Regions from separate parts of the Micromonospora sp. NPDC000668 genome, predicted to be linked through region 1. Evidence: riboswitches for the same ligand, from Rfam matches in the RefSeq annotation. Region 1 holds a riboswitch; the other holds the start of a gene.
What was found. Region 1 has a riboswitch for thiamine pyrophosphate ahead of ACFY29_RS08910 (ECF transporter S component). Riboswitches for the same ligand answer to the same signal wherever they lie in the genome.
Positions count from the first base shown of each region.

Region 2: another riboswitch for thiamine pyrophosphate. It lies ahead of thiE (thiamine phosphate synthase); the one in region 1 lies ahead of ACFY29_RS08910 (ECF transporter S component).

Region 1 covers NZ_JBIAYP010000001.1:1,911,943-1,923,674, reverse strand. Annotated here, with positions in the region: gene ACFY29_RS08925 (hypothetical protein) at 25-429, shown strand; gene ACFY29_RS08920 (energy-coupling factor transporter transmembrane component T) at 484-1,284, opposite strand; gene ACFY29_RS08915 (ABC transporter ATP-binding protein) at 1,304-2,719, opposite strand; gene ACFY29_RS08910 (ECF transporter S component) at 2,830-3,420, opposite strand; TPP riboswitch at 3,497-3,601, opposite strand; gene ACFY29_RS08905 (alpha/beta fold hydrolase) at 3,707-4,537, shown strand; gene ACFY29_RS08900 (aminoglycoside N(3)-acetyltransferase) at 4,566-5,372, shown strand; gene ACFY29_RS08895 (SIS domain-containing protein) at 5,369-6,118, shown strand; gene ACFY29_RS08890 (DUF6328 family protein) at 6,245-6,745, shown strand; gene ACFY29_RS08885 (acyl-CoA dehydrogenase family protein) at 6,866-8,872, shown strand; gene ACFY29_RS08880 (hypothetical protein) at 8,907-9,074, opposite strand; gene ACFY29_RS08875 (hypothetical protein) at 9,097-9,705, opposite strand; gene ACFY29_RS08870 (Fur family transcriptional regulator) at 9,806-10,204, opposite strand; gene ACFY29_RS08865 (metalloregulator ArsR/SmtB family transcription factor) at 10,201-10,500, opposite strand; gene ACFY29_RS08860 (metal ABC transporter permease) at 10,544-11,410, opposite strand; gene ACFY29_RS08855 (metal ABC transporter ATP-binding protein) at 11,413-11,732, opposite strand, start outside.
Region 2 covers NZ_JBIAYP010000003.1:588,506-600,237, forward strand. Annotated here, with positions in the region: gene ACFY29_RS18930 (thiazole synthase) at 1-170, opposite strand, end outside; gene thiS (sulfur carrier protein ThiS) at 167-367, opposite strand; gene thiO (glycine oxidase ThiO) at 358-1,566, opposite strand; gene thiE (thiamine phosphate synthase) at 1,560-2,186, opposite strand; TPP riboswitch at 2,181-2,290, opposite strand; gene ACFY29_RS18950 (ThuA domain-containing protein) at 2,602-8,445, shown strand; gene ACFY29_RS18955 (hypothetical protein) at 8,517-9,056, shown strand; gene ACFY29_RS18960 (aldo/keto reductase) at 9,119-10,081, opposite strand; gene ACFY29_RS18965 (nucleotidyltransferase domain-containing protein) at 10,119-10,919, opposite strand; gene ACFY29_RS18970 (ABC-F family ATP-binding cassette domain-containing protein) at 10,916-11,732, opposite strand, start outside.

The DNA of each region.
Region 1 (11,732 bases):
TCGATCGGCCCGAAGGAGGCCCGGATGCCAGCCAGGCGCAACCCGAAGAAGTCCCGTACCCCCGCACCGACGCCGCCCGGCACCGACCCGGCAGCCGGCCGTGGCTCGCTGCCGCTACCGCTGACCCGTCCCGACCTCCCACCGGTCGAGCCGGCCCTACCGGCCATGCTGGTCGGGTCGGGGCTGCCGACCGAGCCGGCGGGGCCGGTCGACCTGTTGCCGCTGGCCGACCTGCCGACGGCAACCGAGGTGCCGGCAGGGATCGAGGTGCCGCCGGTGGTCAACGTGCCGGCGGTGGTCGACCTGCCGGCGGCCGAACGGCCAGCGGCACCGACGGCCGGACCGCCGCACGGCGGCGGCCCCCGCTCCGCTGGCGGCCGTAGCCAACGCGCCGGCCAACCCCGCCGCTACGCCTTCCGCCGCAGCTGAACCAACCCTTGTCGGCCCCGCCCCGCCCTCAGCTTTGCTGTGGGTGGGGTGGGGTCAGCCGATCAGGGGGCGGAAGGTTCCCAGGAGGATGCTGGTGGTCAGGGCAGTGCCGGCCAGCACCGCTGCGGCGACGATCAGCAGGGTGTCGGCGCGGGTGAAGGGTTGACGGCGGGCCACGGTACGCGGCGTGCCGGCGTCGAAGCCGCGGGCGTCCATCGCCACGGCCAGCCGGGTGCCCCGGCGGATCGCACCGACCAACAGCGCGAACGCCGTGGAGGTGAACAGCCGCAGCTTCGCCACCGGGTTGCGCCCGGCGTCGACGCCACGTGCCCGCCGGGCCATGCTGATCATCTGCCACTCCTGTCCGAGCAGCGGCACCAGCCGGAACGCGGCCAGCGCACCGATGGCGAACCTGGCCGGCGCCTTCGCGTTCTGGATCAGCGCGTCGGCCAGGTCGGTGGGGTCGGTGGTGGCGAAGACGATCACGCCGGGCAGGGCCACGGCGAGCACCCGCAGCACCAGGCCGAGCGCGGTGAGCAGCACTCCGGTGGTCACCAGCACCGGTCCCGCGTCCAGCAGGACCCGGCCGGACCGGTCGGCGGCGAACAGCACCAGGGTGATCAGGATGCCGGCGGCACTGACCAGCAGCGGCCACGCTCGCCGGGCCAGCACCCGGTAGCGGATGCCGAACAGCGGCAGCACGGCGAGTTCGACCGCGATGGCGATCGCCGGGGCCACCGGGTCCAGGGTGGCCAGCAGGATGAACGAGAAGAGCAGTGCGGCGGCCACCTTCGCCACCGGGTTGCGGCGGGCCAGCGGCGCACCGGGCGCGGCGACCGGCTCGATGCTGATCATCGGTTGTCGTCCCCGCTTGTCACGATCGCTCCAGGGTGACGGTGCGGTCGGCGAGCGCGGCGACGAAGTCCGCGTCGTGGGTGACCGTGACGACGCCGTGCCCGGCGTCGCGCAGGTCGGCGAAGAGGTCGACCAACTCCCGCCAGGTGCGTCGGTCCTGGCCGAAGGTGGGTTCGTCGCAGATCAGCAGACGGGGCGCGGTGGCCAGGGCGGTCGCCACGCTCAGCCGCCGCGCCTCGCCACCGGAGAGGGTGTACGGGTTGGCAGCGGCGAGCCGGGTCAGCCGCAGCCGGTCCAGCAGCCCGGCCACGGTCTCCTTGACGGCCGCCTCGGGTTGGCCGGTCCGGCGCGGACCGAGCGCCAACTCGTCGAAGACCGTGCTGGTGACGAACTGGTGCTCCGGATCCTGAAAGACCGACCCGATCCGCCGGGCCAGCGCGGGTGCCCGCCACCGGTGCGGGGGAGTGCGCTGATCCGGCCCGGCCAGCTCGGCGGACGCGGTGACCCGGCCGACGCCCGGCCGGAGCAGCCCGCCGAGCAGCAGTGCCAGGGTCGACTTGCCGGCGCCGTTGGGCCCGCGTACGGCGAGCGCCTCGCCGGCGCGTACCGCCAGGTCGGTGGGGCCCAGCCGGGGCGGCAGGCCGAGCCGGTCGGCGGTGAGCAACAGCTCGCCGGGGGCGGCGGTCGCCGGCCGGGGCGCGATGGGGTGACCCGGCACCCAGACACCCTCGGCGGCGAGGGCGTCGCCGTGCGCGGCGAAGACCGCCGCGGGCGGCCCGTCCGCGCGGACCCCGCCGCCGGGCTCCAGGACGACGACCCGGTCGACCAGCGGCAGCGCCTCGGTGACCCGGTGCTCCACCAGGATCAGCGTGGTGTCCGCGTCCAGCGCGCCGGCCACCGCACGCCGGACCAGGTCGGCGCCGGCCGGGTCGAGGTTGGCGGTCGGCTCGTCGAGCAGGAGCAGGCCGGGTCGCAGCGCCAGCGCGCCGGCCAGGGCGAGGCGTTGCTGCTCGCCGCCGGAGAGCGCGGCGGTGTTCCGATCCCGGGAGTACGGGAAGCCGACCCGATGCAGCGCCTCGTCCACCCGGGGCCAGATCTCGCCAGCCGGCACGCCCCGGTTCTCCAACCCGAACGCGACGTCGTCGCCGCAGCGGGCCATCACCAACTGGGTCTCCGGGTCCTGGAAGACGATGCCGACCCGTTCCCGCCCCTTGCGCGGGTCGAGCCCGTCGATCTCGACCGTGCCCTCCTGCTCGCCGGAGTCCTCGGGTAGCAGCCCGGCCAGTGCGCTGAGCAGGGTGCTCTTGCCGGCCCCCGAGGGCCCGAGCAGCAGCACCCGCTCCCCAACCTCGACCCGCAGGTCCACCCCACGCACCGCCCAGGCGAGGCGCCCAGCGTGCCGCCAGCCGAACCCCCGCAACTGCACCCCGCTCACCGCACCCACACCCCCACTCCGCGTCCGATCCACCCTGCCCGGTCGATCATGAGGTTGGCGGGTGTTTCGAAGATCAATCCGCCGGTCAACCTCATGATCGACACGGATGGTCAGATGGCGGGGCGGTCGCGGGCTACCGGGAAGCGGTCGAGGACGCCGGTGTTGGCCAGGGCGCGGGTGAGCAGCCAACCGCCGGCGCCGGCGAGCACCGTGGCGCTGACGATGGTGAGCAGTGCGTACGGGATGCGGTAGTCGGTGAGCGCGTAGTCGACGTTCCAGACGAAGAAGTCGAACAGGGCGGCGCTGAGCCCGGTCAGCGCGCCGGCCAGTACCGCGGTCGGCAGCCGGAACGACCGGTACCGGAAGGCGGCGAAGGCCAACTCGGCGCCGATTCCCTGCACGATGCCCTGCGGGATGACCGTGCCGGCCCACTGGCTGCCCAGCAGCGCGGAGAGGACCGCGGCCACCGTCTCGCAGTAGAGCGCGGCGCCGGGCTTGCGGATGACCAGGCCGCCGAGCACGGCCGGCATCAGCCAGACCCCGTAGAGCAGGGTCTGCGCCGGCGGGAAGAAGGCGAAGGCGCCCTCGGTGGCACTCCAGACCAGGCCCCAGGCCCAGAAGATGACGCCGAAGGCGACCGCGATCACCGAGGCGACCACGATGTCGATGGTGCGCCAGCGGTTGGTGTCGGTGTGGTTCATGTGGATGCTCCCAGTCCTGAATGGGAACCAGGAGAAGACGCACGCCGCAGCCCGGTTGGCACCGGACGGCGGCGCGGCTGGAGGTCGACCGAACTCCCTGCGCTGGCATTACCCAGATCAGGTTCGAGGGTCTGCGGGCGTGCCCGCACTCTCAGCGCTGTGCGCTCCCCTGTCGGATGTGAAGTTGTCTCGGTGACGCTAGCACCGACCGGGGGTGCCGGCCCAGCAGGACGTCCGCCACCTCGGCGGCCGGCCCGCACCACGCCGGCTGGGTAGGCTGACGATCATGCGGGTCGACGCGCGAGGTCTCACGTTCGAGGTACGCACCGGTGGCCCATCGGGCGGTGCACCCGTCGTGCTCCTGCACGGCTTCCCCCAGCACTCCGGTGAGTGGGACGAGGTCGTCCCGGCGCTGCACGCCGCCGGGCTGCGCACGTACGCGCTGGACCAGCGGGGCTACTCGCCGGGCGCCCGGCCGGCGGCGGTCGCCGAGTACCGGATCCCCGAGCTGGTCGCCGACGTGGTGGCGGTGCTCGACGCTCTCGGTCTGGACGCCGTTCACCTGGTCGGCCACGACTGGGGCGCCGTCGTGGCGTGGGCGATGGCCGCTGAGCACCCCGCGCGGGTCCGCACGCTGACCGCGGTGTCCGTGCCCCATCCGGCGGCCATGGCGCACGCGCTCGCCAACGACGGCCAGCAGAAGGCCCGCTCGTCGTACATCGCGCTGTTCCGCAAGCCGGAAAAGGCGGAGAAGGTGCTGCTGGCGTGGAACGCGACCGCGCTGCGCAAGCTGCTCGGCGGGGTGGGCGACGCGACCCGGGTGGCCCGCTACGCGGACCCGATGCGCGAGCCGGGAGCGCTCACCGCCGCCCTGAACTGGTACCGGGCGATGTCGCGCGCCGACCTGGCCGACGTCGGCCCGGTCGCGGTGCCCACCACGTACCTGTGGAGCGACCGGGACATCGCCATCGGCCGGACCGCCGCGGACGCGTGCGCCGCGAACGTGACCGGGGATTACCGCTTCGTACAACTGCCCGGGGTGAGTCACTGGATTCCGGACGCCGCGCCGGGCCCGCTGGCCGAGGCGATCCTGGCCCGGGTCGGCGGCGCGGCCTGAACCGCGCCGGGCAGCGAGGAGGACCACTGTGACGACGGACGCCGGCACGCCGGGCACCCGGCGGTCGCTCGCCGCGCAACTGCGCCTGCTGGGCGTACGCCCCGGCGCAACGCTGCTGGTGCACGCCGCGCTGCGCCCGCTGGGCTTCGTCTGCGGCGGGCCGCAGGCGGTGGTGCTCGCCCTGCGCGACGCCCTCGGCCCGGACGGCACCCTCGTGGTGCCCACCCACACTCCCGACAACAGCGACCCCGCGCAGTGGCGCAACCCGCCGGTGCCGGCGGACTGGTGGCCGCTGATCCGTGCCGAGATGCCGGGCTTCGACCCGGCGGTCACCCCGAGCCGGTACATGGGTGTGCTCGCCGAGACGGTCCGTGGCTGGCCGGGCGCACTGCGCAGCTCGCATCCGCAGGTGTCGTTCGCCGCGCTCGGGCCGGCCGCCGATCAGGTGGTGGCCGGGCACGACCGGGCCGACATGCTCGGCGAGGGCTCCCCGCTGGCCCGGCTCCACGATCTGGACGCCGACGTGCTGCTGCTCGGCGTGGACCATGACGTGAACACCTCACTGCACCTGGCCGAGTACCGCCGACCGTCCCCGCGCAGAGAGCGGCTGGGCGGGGCGGTGCGTACCGCCGATGGTGGCCGCGAATGGGTGTGGTGGCAGGACGTACGGCTCGACGAGACCGACTTCGGCGCGTTGGGCCGGGACCTGGAGGCCACCGGGGCGGTCCGCATCGGACCGGTCGGCATCGGGACCGGCAGGTTGATGAGCCAGCGGGCGGCGGTCGACTTCGCGGTGCACTGGCTGGCCCGCAACCGGACGATGGAGGATGCATGAGCGTGAGTGCCGAGGACTACCTGGCCGTGGTGACCGAGACGATCGGCCGGGTGGCCGCCAGCCAGCGGGCGGCGGTGGAGCAGGCCGCCGACCTGATCGCCGACGCGGTGCGCGCCGACGGGGTGGTGCACGCGTTCGGCACCGGGCACTCGGAGGCGCTGGCCATGGAGATCGCCGGCCGGGCCGGTGGCCTGGTGCCGACCAACCGGATCGCGTTGCGTGATCTGGTGCTGCTCGGCGGGGAGCCGGCCGAGCGGCTCGGCCCGCTGCTGGAACGGGACCCGGCGGTGGCGCACCGGCTCTACGAGCTTGCCCCGGTGCGGCCCGCTGACGTCTTCGTGCTCGCCTCGAACTCCGGGGTCAACGGCGCGATGGTGGAGTTCGCCACGTTGGTCAAGCAGCGCGGCCACGGGCTGGTGGCGATCACCTCCGCACAACATTCCGGTGGGATGGCCTCCCGGCACCCGTCCGGGCGCAAGCTGGCCGACCTCGCCGACGTGGTGCTCGACAACGGCGCACCGTACGGCGACGCGACGCTGCCGCTGCCCGGCGGTGGCGCGGTCGGCGCGGTCTCCTCGATCACCGCGGCTCTGCTGGCCCAGCAGATCACCGTGGAGGTGGTGGCCCGGTTGCTGGCGGCGGGGGAGCGGCCCCCGGTCTACCTGTCGGCGAACATCCCGGACGGCGACGCGCACAACGCGGAGTTGGAGGCCCGGTACGCGGGCCGGATCCGGCGCGGCTCCTGAGCCCGCTCGGGCAGGGCAGGTGACCGACTGGTGTCGTGAACCTGTTTCGTGCTCGGCCGGGTGGGGCATTGGCGTTGCTGCCGGCGGCCAGGATCGCCGGCAGTACCGTCGCACCGGAGGTAGCACGTGTCAAAGGAGACCGACAAGCAGCGTTGGCAGCGCAACTTCGCCGACCTGTTGCAGGAGTTGCGGGTCGCCCAGACCGGCGTGCAGATCCTCTTCGCCTTCCTGCTCACCCTGCCGTTCAGCAACGGCTTCACCCAGACCAGCGAGTTTCAGCGGGACGTCTACATCGTCGCGCTGCTCGCGGCTGCCGCCGCCACCGCGATGATCATCTCCCCGGTGGCGTTCCACCGGGCGCTGTTCCGGCAGGGCCGCAAGCCGGAGCTGGTCCGTTTCGCCCACCGGATGGCCACCGGCGGCCTCGCCTTCATGCTGATCGCGATGGTCAGCGCGGTGCTGCTGATCACCGACTTCGTGCTGGACCGGCCGATCGCCTTCGTGCTCAGCGCGCTGACCGGGCTCTGGTTCCTCACCTTCTGGATGCTCCTGCCGTTCGCCCGCCGTAACTGGGGCGAGGACGACATCGACGATGACGACGACGACCCGCGGGCCCTGGCCGACTGACGTCGTCGGGCGAGGCCGAACTCGATCTTCACGGAGCGCTACCCCTGGGTAACAACCGGGGGTAGCGTGACGGTAGTCGCGCATGTCGACGCAGCCGCACCGAGCTTCGAGGGGGCAGCCGTGACCACGACGCAGAACAGCCGACCTGCACCGGACGGCCCCGACTCCGGCGCCACCCCCAGCACCCAGGGCGGCGCGGCGCCGCTGCCGGCAGAGGCCGGGCAGGTCTCTGAGAAGGAGGCTCGGCAGGTCGCCGAGGCCGCCCGGGAGTCCGTCTGGGACCGGCCCAGCTTCGGCAAGGAGTTGTTCCTCGGCCGGTTCCGGCTCGACCTGATCGATCCGTGGCCCCGTTCCGACCCGGCCGATGTGGCCCGCGCGGAGGATTTCCTCGGCCGGTTCCGCGCCTTCCTGACGTCCGAGGTGGACGGTGCCGCCATCGAGCGGGACGGGTCCATTCCGGACGCGGTGTTCCACGGTCTGGCCGACCTCGGTGCGTTCGGCATGAAGATCGACCGCTCGTACGGCGGTCTCGGGCTGAGCAACCTGCACTACTGCCGGGCGCTGATGCTGGCCGGCTCGGTCAGCCCGGCGATCGGCGCGCTGCTCTCGGCGCACCAGTCGATCGGGGTGCCGCAGCCGCTGAAGATGTTCGGCACCGCCGAGCAGAAGCAGCGCTTCCTGCCCCGGCTCGCCGCTGGCGAGGTCTCCGCGTTCCTGCTCACCGAGCCGGACGTCGGCTCCGACCCGGCCCGGCTGGCCACCATCGCCGAGCCGACCGAGGACGGCACCGGCTACCGGCTCAACGGGGTGAAGCTGTGGGCCACCAACGGCATCGTGGCCACCCTGCTGGTGGTGATGGCCCGGGTGCCGGCCGCCGAGGGTCGGCGCGGTGGCATCACGGCGTTCGTGGTGGACGGCGACAGCACGGGCATCACGGTGGAGCGGCGCAACGAGTTCATCGGCCTGCGCGGCCTGGAAAACAGTCTCACCCGGTTCCACGACGTGTTCGTGCCGGCCGAGAACGTCATCGGCGGTGAGGGCAAGGGGCTGAAGATCGCCCTGACCACGCTGAACACCGGCCGGCTCTCACTGCCGGCGATGTGCGTGGGCGCCGGCAAGTGGGCGCTGAACGTGGCCCGGGACTGGGCTGCCGACCGGGTCCAGTGGGGTCGGCCGGTGGGCGAGCACGAGGCGGTCGCGCAGAAGCTCTCCTTCATCGCCGCCACCACGTACGGCATGGAGACGATGCTCGACCTGTGCTGCCTGCTCGCCGACGACGACCGTAACGACATCCGGATCGAGGCGGCGCTGGTCAAGCTGTACGCCAGCGAGATGGCCTGGAAGATCGCCGACGACCTGATCCAGATCCGGGGCGGGCGCGGCTACGAGACGGCCGACTCGCTGGCCGCCCGCGGCGAACGCCCGGCCGCCGTCGAGCAGATGCTGCGCGACCTGCGGATCAACCGGATCTTCGAGGGCTCCACCGAGATCATGCATCTGCTGATCGCCCGGGAGGCGGTCGACGCCCACCTGTCGGTGGCCGGCGACATCATCGATCCGGAGGCGGGGCTCGGCCGCAAGGCCCGGGCCGGCGCCCGCGCCGGGGCCTTCTACGCGAAGTGGCTGCCCACCCTGGCCGTCGGCCGGGGGCAGAACCCGTCGGCGTACGCCGAGTTCGGGCCGCTGGCCGCGCACCTGCGGCAGGTGGAGCGGTCGTCGCGCAAGCTGGCCCGGTCGACGTTCTACGCGATGTCCCGCTGGCAGGGAAAGATGGAGCGCAAGCAGGCGTTCCTCGGCCGGGTGGTGGACATCGGCGCGGAGCTGTTCGCGATGTCGGCGGTCTGCGTCCGGGCCGTCGCCGAGCGGGACAGCCGACCGGAGAACGTCGAGTTGGCCGACCTGTTCTGCCGGCAGGCCCGGGTCCGGGTGGACGCGCTGTTCAGCGCCCTCTGGGACAACACCGACTCGGTCGACACCGCCGCCGCGAAGCGGATCCTCGCCGGCCGTTACGCGGGCCTGGAGGAGGGGGTCATCACGCCGTCCGACGAGCTGCCCTGGGTGGCCGGCTGGTCGCCCGGCCCGTCCACCGCGCAGGACGTTCGCCGCCGCATCCCGCCCAAGCCGTGACCGGTGCCGCCCGGCGTGCCGTCGCACCGGGCGGTCAGCGGGAGACCGCCCAGGCCAGCACCGCCGCCAGGATCAGGCCGTTGAGCCCCGCCAGGGCCAGGTACGCCGCGGGCGGGATCTTTTTGCCCCGCCGGACGAAGGAGACCAGGACCGCGGCGTAGCCGAGCAGCAGGACGGCGATGACGATCAGGAAGTAGAACACGCCGACGACCTTAGCGGGCCAGTCAGCGACTCCTGGCGCGCAGGCCGAGTTGGCGCAGCTCCAGCGCGGCCAGCGCGTCGACCGTGTCGTCGTCGCCGCGCCGCCACGCCTCAGCCACGTCCGGCGCTATCCGGGTCAGCCGGCCCAGCGGCTGGGTGGCCAACGCGCGCAGGGCGAGCAGGTCCCGCCCGGCCGGGCCGGAGGCCAGTTGTGCGGCCGAGGAGGCCCTGCGCATCCAGCGGACCCGCAGCGGCAGCCAACCGAACAGCACCAGGCCGAGCGGGAAGATCAGCACCGCGATGGCGAGCGCGAGGGCGAGCTGGTCGACCAGGTGCTGCTGGTCGCGGCCAGCATCGGCGAGGGACCGGGCGGCGTCGGCGGCCCGCTGGAAGGGCGCGGTCAGCTCGTCGCCGACCAGCGGCACCCGGCCGACCTTGCCGCCGGCCTCGCCCAAATTGTCGGCGAGCCCGCTGCCGGCGCCCTCCAACTTCTGTCCGGGTACGGCGAGCTTCTGCACCAGGTCGTGCAGCCAGAGCGCGCCGCGGATCGCGACGTACACCCACGCGACGACGAGCAGGTCGGTGAACAACTGGCGGGCGGCGGTCGGAAAGCGATCGGCGTAGATCTTCACGCCGGACAGCGTGCCACGAACGGCCCGGCCCGGCACCCGTCGGATCAACCGCCGGGACGGCCACGACCTGAGCGGCCCCGACGCGGCCGGGGCGACGCTGTCAGTGCACGCAGGTCGGGCAGGTGCCGAAGATCTCCAGGGTGTGGCTGACGTCGGCGTACCCGTGCTGAGCCGCGACCCGGTCGGCCCAGCTCTCCACGGCCGGGCCGGCCACCTCGACGGTGCTCCCACAGGCCCGGCAGACCAGGTGGTGGTGGTGCCCCTCGCTGCAACGGCGGTAGAGATGCTCGCCGCCCGGTGGACGCATCACGTCGATCTCACCCGCGTCGGCCAGCCCCTGCAGGGTGCGGTAGACCGTCGTCAGGCCGACCCGCTCGCCGCGCTGCCGGAGCATCGCGTGCAGATCCTGGGCACTGTGGAAGCCCTCCATCTCGCCCAGCAGGGCGCTCACCGCCGAACGCTGCCGGGTGTTGCGCACCGCTGTGCTGCTCTCGCTCATGATCCCTCCCCGGCGTGGCTGACCGCGTCCGCCACGATGTGCGCCACGTGCTCGTCGACCAGGCTGTACGCAATCTCCCGACCTCGGCGGGAACCCCGCACCACGCCCGCGCCGCGAAGCACGCGCAGGTGCTGGGAGACCAGCGGTTGGGCGGCGCCGAGCTTCTCCACCAGCTCGTGCACGCACCGCTCGCCGTCGGCGAGCTCGCTGACGATGGCCAGCCGGATGGGCGCCGACAGGGCGCGGAGCAACTCGCTGGCCCCATCGAACCCCTCGTAGCCTGTTGCGCTGGTCATCCTGCAACGGTAACCAATATCGCGGACATTCCGCTGATCCGGCTCAGCGGAGCACGACCTCGTGCGGTTCCGGGGCCAGCGCGGCGGTCGGGGTCGCCCGGCGGCGCACCGCCCGCCAGACCCCGCCGGCCACGGCCACCACCAGGAAGGAGGCGATCGCCACCAGCACGACCGAGGCGCCCGGCGCGGTGTCCGCCGTCGCCGCCACCCAGACGCCGGAGCCGGCGGCGAAGAACCCGAGCGCCATGGCGGCGGTCATCGTGCTGCGGAAGCCCCGGGTGGCCTGCTGGGCGGTGGCCACCGGAACCACCATCAGCGCGCTGATCAGCAGCACCCCGACGGCCCGCATCGCGATGGTCACGGTGATCGCGGTGGTGACCGCGATCAGCAGGTTGAGCGTGCGCACCGGCAGGCCGGAGACCCGGGCGTACTCCTCGTCGTGACTGACCGCGAAGAGCGCCGGCCGCAACGCGATCATGGTGACGAGGATCGCCGCGCCGAGCACCCCGATAGTGGTCAGGTCGGCGGACGAGATGGTGGTCAGCGACCCGAACAGGTAGGCGTTGAGGTTGGCGCTGGTGGCATCGGAGAGGCCGACCAGCAGCACACCGCCGGCGATGCCGCCGTAGAAGAGCAGGGCCAGGGCCAGATCGCCGGAGGTACGCCCGCGAGCGCGGACCAGCTCGATGGCGATCGCGCCGGCGGTCGCGACGATCACCGCCACCAGCACCGGCGAGCGGTTGAGCAGCAGGCCCGCGCCGACGCCGGTCAACGCCACGTGCCCGATGCCGTCGCCGATCAGCGTGAGCCGGCGCTGCACCAGGTAGATGCCGAGCGCTGGCGCGGCCAGGCCGATCACCAGGGCGGCGATCAGGGCGCGCTGCATGTACGGGTACTGGAAGAGTTCCATGGTCAGTTGCTCCACAGCCCGGCGGGCTCGTCGGGACCGTGCGGGTGCACGTGGTCGTGGTCGGGCTCCGCGTGATGGCCGGCCGGATCCGGCACGGCGCCGTCGTGACAGATCCCGCCCTGGTGGACGACGACCGCCCGGCTGATCACCGGTCGCAGCGGGCCCAACTCGTGGGCCACCAGCAGCACCGTGCCGCCATCGGCCACGAAGCCGCGCAGCGCGGCGGCGAACGCCTCCTGGCTGGCCGCGTCCACCCCGGCGGTGGGCTCGTCGAGGACCAGCAGCTCCGGCTGGCCGGCCAGCGCGCGGGCGATCAGGGTGC
Region 2 (11,732 bases), on a different contig from region 1:
CCGGCTGAGCCCGGGGCGGTGTCCACCCGGCGCAGTGCGAGGGTGACCAGCTCCGTGCCGGACGCCCGGATCGCCTGCTCCAGCACGTGCAGATTCGCGGCTCCGCCGGTGCCGAGGATCAGCCGCGAGGTGAACGTGACTCCGCCCAGCTCGAACGGCACGCCGCTCACCCGCCCTGCGCGGCGGTGAGCACCTCGACGCGGTCACCGTCGCGCAGCACCGTCGCCGGCCAGCCGGCCCGGGGCACCACCTCGCCGTTGACCGCGACCGCCACCCCGCGCTGCTGGGGTGCGACGTCGCGGACCAGGTCGGCCACCGACGCGCCACCTGGGACGCTGCGTCCGGCCCCGTTCACCGTCAACTCCATCGGTCCTCCTCCATCGTCCGATCGCCAACACCGACGGCACCGGACCCAGCCAGCCCACCGACACCGACCGCGCCGGTGGATTCCGGGGAGTTGCTGGAGAAGCGGTCGGGCTGGAAGGGCGCGAGCAGCGGGTCGGGCACGCCGGTGGTCACCAGGTCGGCGATCAGGTCGGCGGTGACCGGGGTGAGCACGATGCCGTGCCGGTGGTGCCCGGTGGCGGCCAGCACGTCCGGCCGGCCGGGCAGCGGCCCGAGGATGGGCGCGTTGTCCGGGGTGCCCGGGCGCAGCCCGGCGACCGCCTCGACCAAGTCGTACTCGGCCAGCTCGGGGAGCAGGTCGACGCCGGCACGGAGCAGGCGCAGCACCGCGCCGGCGGTGACCGTGGTGTCCGACCGTTCCTCGACCGTCGCGCCGAGCACCACCTCGCCGTCAGCGCGGGGCACCAGATAGACGTGCTCGCCGTCGGCGTACCCCCGGATCACGTGCCGGAAGCCCGGCGCGACGCCGTCGGGCGCGCGCAGCCGGAGGATCTGGCCCTTCACCGGCCGCACCGGCAGGCCGGTGAGGGCGGCCGCGCCGCACCCGGCGGCGACCACGGTGATCCGGGCGTCCACCTCGGAGAGGTGCCGGACCGGCTGCGGCACAAGCGCCGCGCCGGCCCGCCGGGCGGCCGTGCGCAGCGCCGGCACCAGCAGCCGGGGGTCGACCTGGTGGTCGGTGGGCGCGAGCGCGCCGCCGCGCACCCGCGGGGCGAGCGCCGGCTCGCGGTCACGCAGCTCGGTGGGGCGCAGCGGGGTCACCGGCAGTCCCAACCCCTGCTGGTACGCCCAGAGCCGGCGCGCCTCGGCCAGGTCGTCGCCGGTCAGCCCGACCATCAGGGTGCCCTCGGTCCGGTAGCCAAGCTCGGCGCCGGTCGCCTCGGTCAGCTCGGCGGCGAACGCCGGCCAGCGGGCGGCGGACGCCAGCAGCAACCCGGTCAACTGCCGTTCACCGAAGTACGCCTCGGCGACCGGGGAGAGCATGCCCGCAGCCACGGCCGACGCCCCCGAGCCGGAGGCCGGATCGTGCACCTCCACTCGCAGCCCGCGCGCGGCGCACCGCCAGGCGATCGCCAACCCGATCGGGCCCGCCCCCACCACCGCCACGTCCGGCCGGGCCCGGTCGTCGGATCGCGTCGACGGGGACCGGCCGGTCAGCACGTCAGTGCCCCGAGCAGCTCGGCGGTGGCCCGGGCGGGGTCGGCGGCAGCGGAGATCGCGCCGACGACGGCCACCCCGTACGCCCCGGCGTCCCGCAGCGCCGGCACCCGGTCTGCGGTCACCCCGCCGATCGCGATGACCGGCACGTCGACGGCGCCGGTGACCGCGCGTACCCCCGCTGGGCCGATCGGGTCGGGCAGCCCGGACTTGGTGCTGGTGGCGTGGCACGGCCCGACGCCCAGGTAGCTGGCCCCGGCGGCGACCGCCTCGACCGCCGTCCCCGGCGCGCGGGCGGTGGCTCCCAGCACACCGGCGGGGCCGAGCACCCGGCGAGCCGCGGCGACCGGCAGGTCATCGGCCCCGACGTGCCCACCGGCGGCGCCCACCGCCAGCGCCACATGCAGCCGGTCGTTGACCAGGCAGTTCGCCCCGTACGGCGCACAGAGCGCCAGCACCCGGCGGGCCAGGTCGTACGCCTCGCGGTCGGTGGCGGAGTCCTCGACCCGGACCTGCACCACCAGGTCGGCGCGGGCCGCCGTGAGGGCGGCCCGGACCACGGTGAGCGGATCCCGCCCGGGTCGGGTGTCGGTGATCAGATGCAGTCGCCCCAGGGACGGCACGGCAACTCTCCTCCCTGCGCCGGCATTACCCGGATCAGGTTCGACGGTCGGGGGCTGTCAGCCCCCCTCTCAGCCCGGTACACCGGGCTCCCGTGGGTTACTTGCGTGTCACCGTACGACAGTTCCGCCGGTCTGCCAAGGCGGGGTCGGCGGCTGGTCGGCGGGCCCCGGCCGTGGCGCGTGGCGAGATCCGTTGGGCGCTTCATGCGGTCCTGTTCGGAATGTCGCCCGCCGTTGCAGAACCGTTACCCGTCGGCATCTTGCCCGACATTGATCCAGCCGAATTAATTTGTTCAGCGATTCGACAAAATGCTGGAGTGGACGCCCTGGCACGGCGCCCGCACCGGCTCCATCTGGGACGGTCTTCGGCGAGCCGGCCCCCGCGATCCCTGTCCACCGCGACATAGGAGGCGGCGTGTCCGATTCTCGTCGTGCCCGCGTACCCATCACTGCGACCCTGATCTCCCTTGCCCTCGCCTCGACGACCCTGTTCGGGCTGCCGGCGCAGGCGGCTCCGGCCGCCGCGCAGGTCCCCCCACGAGAGGCGCCAGCCGCAGCCCCGGTCACCCAGGTGGTGCCGAAGGCGCCGAAGGCCGCGGCCGATCCCTTCTCCGTCCTGGTCTTCTCCAAGACCGCCGGTTTCCGGCACGACTCCATTCCCACCGGCATCGAGGCCATCCAACAGCTCGGCGTCGCCAACGGATTCACCGTGGACAACTCGGAGGACGGCGCCGCATTCAACGACGCCAACCTGGCCAAGTACAAGGCGGTGATCTGGCTCTCCACCACCGGCGACGTCCTCGACGCCGGGCAGCAGGCGGCGTTCGAGCGCTACGTGCGGGCCGGCGGCGGTTACGTCGGCATCCACGCCGCCTCGGACACCGAGTACAGCTGGGCCTGGTACGGCGACCTGGTCGGCGCGTACTTCGCCAACCACCCGGCCAACCAGCAGGCCACGGTCAAGGTGGAGGAGCACGCCCACCCGTCCACGACCGGATTGCCGGACCGTTGGTCCCGATTCGACGAGTGGTACAACTACCAGACCAACCCGCGGCCGGACGTGCACGTGCTGGCCAGCCTGGACGAGAAGACCTACACCCCGGGGGCAGGCGCGATGGGCGCCGACCACCCGATCGCCTGGTGCCAGGACTTCGACGGCGGCCGCTCCTGGTACACGGGGGGCGGGCACACTCGGGAGTCGTACGCCGAGCCGGAGTTCCTCAGCCACCTGCTCGGCGGCATCCGGACCGCCGCCGGCGTGGCGGACGCCGACTGTGGCGCCTCGAAGACGTCAAGCTTCGAGAAGGTCACGCTGGACAGCAACACCAGCAACCCGATGGAGCTGGACATCGCCCCGGACGGGCGAGTCTTCTACGTCGAGCGCGACGGCCGGGTGCAGATCGTCAAGCCGGACACCGGCAACACCGTCACCGCCGTCGACCTGAACGTCTTCACCGGCAACGAGGACGGCCTGATCGGCATCCGGCTCGACCCGGACTTCGCCACCAACCACTGGGTCTACCTCTACTACGCCCCGAACGACGGTGTGGCGCGTAACCTGCTGTCCCGGTTCACCGTGACCGGCGACACCATCGACCCGGCCAGCGAGAAGCAGGTGCTGCGGGTCGACACGCAGCGCAACACCTGCTGCCACGCTGGCGGCAGCATGACCTTCGACGGGAACGGGAACCTCTACCTGGTCACCGGGGACAACACCAACCCGTTCGAGTCGGACGCGTTCACCCCGATCGACGAGCGGCCCGGCCGGCAGGACTACGACGCCCAGCGCACCTCCGGCAACACCAACGACCTGCGCGGCAAGGTGATCCGGATCCATCCGGAGGACGACGGGACGTACACCGTCCCGGACGGCAACCTCTTCCCGCAGGGGACCGAGAAGACCCGGCCGGAGATCTACGCGATGGGCTTCCGGAACCCGTTCCGGATCGGCATCGACCCCGGCACCAACACGCTCTACGTCGCCGACTACGGGCCGGACGCCAGTGCGGCCAACCCCAATCGCGGCCCCGAGGGCACGGTGGAGTGGAACATCGTCGGTACGCCCGGCAACTACGGCTGGCCGTACTGCACGGGGGCGAACTACGCCTACAACGACTACACGTTCCCGTCCGGCCCGAGTGGGGCGAAGTTCGACTGCGCGGCGCCGGTGAACAACTCACCCAACAACACCGGCCTCACCGCCCTGCCGCCGGTCGTCCCGGCGACCGTCGACTACGACTACAGCGGCAACCCGCTCTTCCCCGAGATCGGCGGGGGCGGCGCCCCGATGGCCGGCCCGGTCTACCGGTACGACGCCGACCTGAACTCGGACCGGAAGTGGCCCGCGTACTACGACGGCAAGGCGCTCTTCGGCGAGTGGAACCAGTCGAAGATGTACACCATGCAGGTGACCCCCGACGGCAAGTCGTTGGTGGACATCAACCAGTTGCTCACCGGGATGAGCCTGATCCGGCCGATGGACTTCGAGTTCGGCCCGGACGGCGCGCTCTACCTGATCGAGTGGGGCACCGGTTTCGGCGGCAACAACGACGACTCCGGCGTCTACCGGATCGACTACATCGCCGGTGACCGGGCACCGATCGCCGTGGCCGACGCCACGCCCACCTCGGGACCGGCACCGCTGACGGTGGCCTTCACCAGCGCGGGCTCCCGCGACCCGGACGGTGGCACGCTCACCTACGCCTGGGCCTTCGGCGACGGCCAGACCTCCACCGAGGCGAACCCGACGCACACCTACGCCACGGCGGGCAGCTACACCGCCCAGCTCACCGTGACCAACCCGAAGGGCCGTACCGCGGTGGCCAACGTACCGGTCACCGTGGGCAACACCGCGCCGACCGTGACCATCGAGTTCCCGCCGGACGGCGGCTTCTTCGACTGGGGTGACCAGGTCCGCTACACGGTCAGGGTGACCGACCCGGAGGACGGGCAGATCGACTGCGACCGGGTGCAGCTCCAGGTGCTGCTCGGTCACGACGAGCACGCCCACCCGCTGGAGCAGCACACCGGCTGCACCGGCACGGTCCAGACGTCGCTCGCCTCCGGGCACGGCGCCGAGGCGAACGTCTTCGCCGTCTTCGAGGCCACCTACACCGACCAGGGCGGCACCGGCGGGGCCGGACCGCTCACCGGGCGGGCCATCGAGCAGTTGCAGCCCAAGCGCAAGCAGGCCGAGTACTTCACCGCAACCGGGCGGGCGCCGGTGAGCACCGGCGGCGGCGACGCCGGCGTGCAGCGGGAGACCACCGGCGACACCGCCGGCGGCGGCCAGAACATCGGGTTCATCGAGGACGGCGACTGGTGGTCGCTCGCCCCGGCGGACCTCACCAACATCACCGACATCCGGTTCCGGGCCGCCTCGGCCACCTCCGGAGGCCGGATCGAGGTCCGCGCCGGTGCGGTCGACGGACCGGTGGTCGCCACGGCCACCGTCCCGGGCACCGGCGGGTGGCAGACGTACACGGACGTGACCGCGCCGGTGACCGGCGCCGGAAGCGGCACGCTGTACTTCGTCGCCCGGGACCCGAACGGTGGCGCGGGATCGCTGCTCAACGTCAACTGGATGGACTTCCTCGGCCGCGGCGTCACCGAGAACGCGCCGCCGGCGGTGAGCGCCACCGCCACCCCGGCCACCGGCACCGCGCCGGTAACCGTCACCTTCGACGGCACGGCCACCGACGCCGAGGGTGACACCCCGCTGACGTACGCCTGGGACTTCGGTGACGGCGGCACGGCGACCACTGTGGACGCCAGCCACACCTACACCAGCCCGGGCACCTTCACCGCGACCCTCACGGTGACCGACAGCAAGGGCGCCAGGGCGTACGCCACGGTGCCGGTGCGGGTGGACGCGCCGAACACGTCCTGCTTCGGGGCGCGCTCGGACGACTTCACCGGCGCCAGCCTCGACAAGGGCCGGTGGACCAGCGTGGTCCGGGAGAACCAGCTCTACTCGGTCAGCGGAGGCGCGCTGCGGCTGCCCACGGCGGTGGGTGACCTCTACGGCGGCCGTAACGACGCCACCAACCTGGTGCTCCAGCCGGCTCCGACCGGGGCCTGGCAGGTGACCACCCGGGTCACCCTGCCGGTGACGACCAACTACCAGCAGGCCGGCCTGCTGGTGTACGGCGACGACGACAACTACGCCAAGCTGGACCTGCTCTACTCGGGCAGCCGGCGGGTGGAGTTCATCCGGGAGACGGCCGGCACGCCCCGCAACGAGGCTGCCGACAGCACCGCCGCACCGGCCGGTGACACGCTGCACCTGCGGATCACCAGCGACGGGACGACCCTGACCGCGGCCGTCTCGGCCGACGGCCAGACCTTCACCCCGGTCGGCCGGTCGGCCGCGCTCGACGGCATCACCAACCCACGGATCGGGCTCTTCGCGCTCAACGGTGGCACCGCGGCGCCGGTGGTCGACGCGAGCTTCGACTGGTTCCAGATCACGCCGGACGCCCCGGCCGGGCCGGTCGAGCCGTCGGACGAGTTCACCGGCGACGCGCTGGACAAGTGCCGGTGGAACGCGATCCTGCGGGAGGACCCGAACGGTTACCGGGTCACCGGTGGCGCGCTGCGGGTCGACGTGCCCAACGGTGACATCTACGGCGGCGACAACACCGGGCCGAAGAACTTCATCCTCCAGACCGCGCCGTCCGGCGACTGGACCCTGGAGACGAAGGTCGACGGCAGCCTGCTGAACGAGCAGTACCAGCAGGCCGGCCTGATCGTGCACGGCGACGACGACAACTACCTGAAGTTCGACTACATCGCGGACAATCAGCCCGGCCAGCCGGTGACGCGGCGGATCGAGTTCCGCAGCGAGATCGGCGGGACGGTCCAGAACCCGCAGCCGGAGGCGGGCAACCTGACCAGTGCGGTGTGGTACCTGCGGCTGGCCCGCAGCGGCGACACCTTCACCGCGTCGTACTCGGCCGACGGGGCAACCTGGACCGCGTTGACCGCGCTCACCAACAGCGCGGTCGGGGCCACCCCGAAGGTCGGGCTGTTCACCCTCGGCGCCAACCAGACCGCCTCTAAGACCGCCGGGTTCGACTACTTCCGGCTCAGCACCGAGGCGGCCGACGAGACCGCACCGGTGACCACGGCGGCGGTCTCCGGCACCCCGACCGACGGTTGGTACACCGGGCCGGTGACGGTCACCCTGACCGGCGTCGACGAGGCCGGCGGCAGTGGGTTGGCCGGTACGGCGTACCAGCTGGACGGGGCCACCACCTGGACGGATTACACCGCTCCGGTGGCGGTCAGCGGGGACGGCGAGCACGAGCTGCGGTTCCGCTCGACCGACGAGGCTGGCAACGTGGAGTCGACGAAGACAGTCGCGGTCAAGATCGACGCCACCGCGCCGGTCACCTCGGCGACGTTCGCTCCCGCGAACGACGCCGGCTGGCACAACGGGACCATCCCGGTCGTGCTGACCTCGACCGATGCCGGGTCCGGGGTCAGCACGGTGGAGTGGTCGCTGGATGGTGGCGCCTGGACGCCGTACTCGGCGCCGGTCGAGGTGACCGGTGACGGGCAGCACGAGCTGCTGTTCCGGTCCACCGACAAGGCGGGCAACGCCGAGACGCTCAAGTCGGCGGTGCTGCGGATCGACGGCACCAAGCCGACGCTGCTGGTGTCCGGGATCGCCGATGGTCAGCTCTACGGGGACAGCCAGGATGTCCGGGTGTCCTGGCAGGCCGTCGACCCGACCTCGGGCATCGCGACCGTGGTCGGCGACCTGGACGGCCGGCCGTACGTCAGCGGCACTCTGCAGGCCATGTACGAGCTGCCACTCGGCCTGCACGAGCTGACCGTGACCGCGACCGACAAGGCGGGCAACAAGACCACCTCGGCGGTCCGGTTCTTCGTCACCACCTCGTTCCGGGACATGCAGAACCTGCTGGACCGGTTCAAGGCGACGGGGCGGCTGTCGGCCCAGGCGCACAAGCAGTTGACGGCGAAGCTCGACGCGGCTCGGAAGGCCGAGGCGTCCGGCAAGGACGCTCAGGCGATCAAGCAGCTGACCGCGTTCCGGGCGCTCGCCGCCGACGCCACCCTGGTGGCGGAGGCCGAGATCCGGGACGTCCTGATCCGGGACGCCGACGCCATGATCGTCCGGCTCGGGGGCGCGGCCAGCCAGGCCGGGGTCCGGGCCAATGACGGCGAGCCGGTCAAGGGTGCCGGGCGGCTCGGTGGCGACGCCACCCGGCTCGCCCCCGGTCGCCAGCTCTGATCCGACGAGGCCCCTCCCCGACGCTCCGGCGCCGGGGAGGGGCCTCCCTCATCCGTAGTGAGGAGACGTCCGTGACGCGTATCCGCAAGGGGTTCGCCGCCCTGCTCGTCGGACTGGCCCTGATCCTGTTCTCGGCGGCTCCGGCCGCAGCGCACACCGGCAAGCTCAAGCTGACCGTGGCCGGCGACGGGGCCGACGGGGTCACTGTGCAGGCCACCTACGCCGACGGGCATCGGCTGGACAAGCCGGTGCGGTTGACCCTCACCGGCACCGGCCCGGAGGGGCGGCGGCTCGGCCCGGTGCAGTTGGAACCGGCACCCGAGGGGCAGGGCTTCTACAGCAGCGGCCCGCTACTCTCCCCGGGCACGTGGCGGGTGACGGTGAGCGCCCCGGCGCCGAACCCCGGTCAGGCCGGGGCCGAGGTGCAGGCGCGGCCGGCGCAGTCGCCTCCGCCGGCTCCCGCGCGGGTCGCCGTGACGGCGCCGGCGGCGGCCGACGGTCGCGCCGCCGCGGACGGGAGCGCCTGGTGGTGGCCGGTCGGGCTGGCCGCCCTGGTGCTCACCGCGCTGGCGGTGGCGGTGGCAATGCTGGTCAGCCGCCGCCCCGACTGACCGTCTCGGATGATCGGGCCGGGCCGCCATGAGCGGCCCGGCCCGACGCCCGACCAGGCGGCTCAGAGGATGGCGCGCAGCGCCGCCAGGTCCTCGTCCGTGGGCTCCCAGGTGCCGGCGGCGGCGTTGGCGTGCACCTGCTCGGGCGTGGTGGCGCCGGCGATCACCGAGGTCACCGCCGGCTGGGCGGCCAGCCCGCCGATCGCCACCTGGAGCATGGTCAGCCCCCGCTCGGCCGCGTACGCCTCGATCGCCTCGATGGTGTCCCAGTCGGCGGCGGCGAGCCGTTCGGCGTACCGGCCACCGCCGGAGAGCCGGCTGCCGGCCGGCGGCTGCCCGTCGCGCCGGTACTTGCCGGTGAGCAGACCGTTGGCGAGCGGGAAGAAGGGCAGCATGCCGAGCCCGAACCGCTCACAGGCCGGGATCACCTCGGTCTCCACGGACCGCTCCACCAGGCTGTAGTGGTTCTGCGCGCTGATGAAGCGGGCCCGGCCGTTGGACGAGGCGACCCAGTCCGCGTCGGCGATCTGCCACCCGGCGAAGTTGGAGTTGCCCAGGTAGCGCACCTTGCCGTCGCGGACCAGGTCGTCCAGGGCCGCCAGCGTCTCGTCGATCGGGGTGCCCGGGTCGGGCTCGTGCATCTGGTAGAGGTCGATGTGGTCGGTGCCGAGCCGGCGCAGCGACGCCTCCACCGCGCGGGCGATGTAGCGCCGCGAACCCCGGGCGCCGAAGTCCGGCCCGTTCAGGCCGTTCATGTCCATGCCGAACTTGGTGGCCACCACCACGTCGTCCCGGCGGCCCTTGAGCGCCTGCCCGAGCAGCTCCTCGGAGCCGCCCTGCGGCTCGCCGTAGATGTCGGCGGTGTCGAACAGGGTGATCCCGGCGTCCAGGGCGGCGTCCACCACCGCGCGGGTGCCGTCGAGGTCGAGCTTGCGGCCAAAGTTGTTGCAGCCGATGCCGACCACGGACACCACGAGCCCGGAGTCGCCCAGCCGGCGATAGGTCATCTCAGTCACGAGATCCACCCTATGCCGGCCGGTTGCGGGCCACCTCGGCGGCGGCTCAGCCGACCACCTCGGTGACCAGCTCGCGGGCGGCGCTGAGGGTGGCGGTCAGCTCGGCGGGGCTGCGGCCGACGGCGCCGAGCAGTGCCTGCGCCCGCTGCTCGAAGTCCGGCGGCGCGCCGGGCAGCCGCCCCGCGGCGGCGATCATTCCCTTCTCGTTGACCAGCCACCGGCCCGCTCGGGCGTGCAGCACCTGGGCGAGCACCCCGACCACCCGGAACAGGCAGCCGGCGACGTACCCGCTGTCCCCGCCGGCGCTGGCCTTGGCCGCGCCGGCCAGCAGGAACCCGGCCTCCCAGCCGCCGGCCACCAGCGCGTCGGCCAGCGCGGGCGGATACTCCCGGGTCTGCTCCTTCAGCCGGGTCAGCTGGCCGGTCGGGTCCGCCAGCACCTGGCACAGCGCCACCTCGCCCACGTAGGCGGACGAGTAGAAGCCGAGCGGATGCCCGGCCTGCACCCCGACCTCGTACCGACCGGCCCGGCAGTCCGCCCAGACGCGGTGCACCCGGTCGAGGTCCCGGTAGATCCAGTCCACGGCGGACCCGTCGATCCGCAGCCAACCACCGCCGTCGACCCAGCGGCCCCAACCACCCGGGGCGGTGAGCGCGACGCCGGTGTCGTCGGCGACCGTCGCGGCGACCGCACGCAGCGCCGGTACGTCCAACTCACCCCGGTAGTACAGACCCAGGTCCCAGTCGGAGTCCGGGCGATGCTCGCCGCGTGCCCGGCTACCGCCGAGCGCCACGGCCACCACCCCCTCGACGGCGCACAGCCGGTCGGGCAGGTCGGCGGGGATCACCCGACGTCCCAGACCGGCTCCGGGGTCTCCGCCACCTCGCTGTCGCCACGGAACAGCACGAACCGGTCGAAGGAGCGGGTGAACCAGCGGTCGTGGGTGACCGCGATCACGGTCCCCTCGAACGCGTTCAGGCCCGCCTCCAGCGCCTCGGCGCTGGCCAGGTCGAGGTTGTCGGTGGGCTCGTCCAACAGCAGCAGGGTCGCCCCGGACAGCTCCAGCAACAGCACCAGGAACCGGGCCTGCTGCCCACCGGAGAGGGTGCCGAAGCGCTGGTCGCCCTGGGCGGCCAGTTCGTACCGGCTGAGCACACCCATCGCGGCGTGCCGGTCCATCCCGGTCCGGTGCTCGTCGCCCCGCCAGAGGATCTCGACCAGCGTCTTCGACATCAGCTCGGGCCGGTCGTGAGTCTGGGAGAAGTGCCCGGGGCGGACGCGGGCACCGAGCCGGGCCGTGCCGTCGTGCGCCACCGGGGCGAGCGCGCCCGCACCGTCGACCGGCCCGTTCGCCGGGTCGGGGTCGGTGCCGCCCCGGGCCAGCAGCCGCAGGAAGTGCGACTTGCCGGTGCCGTTGGCACCGAGCACCGCCACCCGGTCGCCGTACCAGATCTCCAGGTCGAAGGGGTAGGTCAGGCCGTCCAGCTCCAGCTGCTCGCAGACGACCGCGCGCTTGCCGGTCCGCCCGCCGGTCAGCCGCATCCGGATGTCCTGGTCCTTCGGCGGTACGGGCGGCGGCCCGGCCTCCTCGAACTTGCGCAGCCGGGTCTGCGCGGCCTGGTAGCGCGAGGCCAGCCCGTCGTTGTACGCCGCCTTCTGC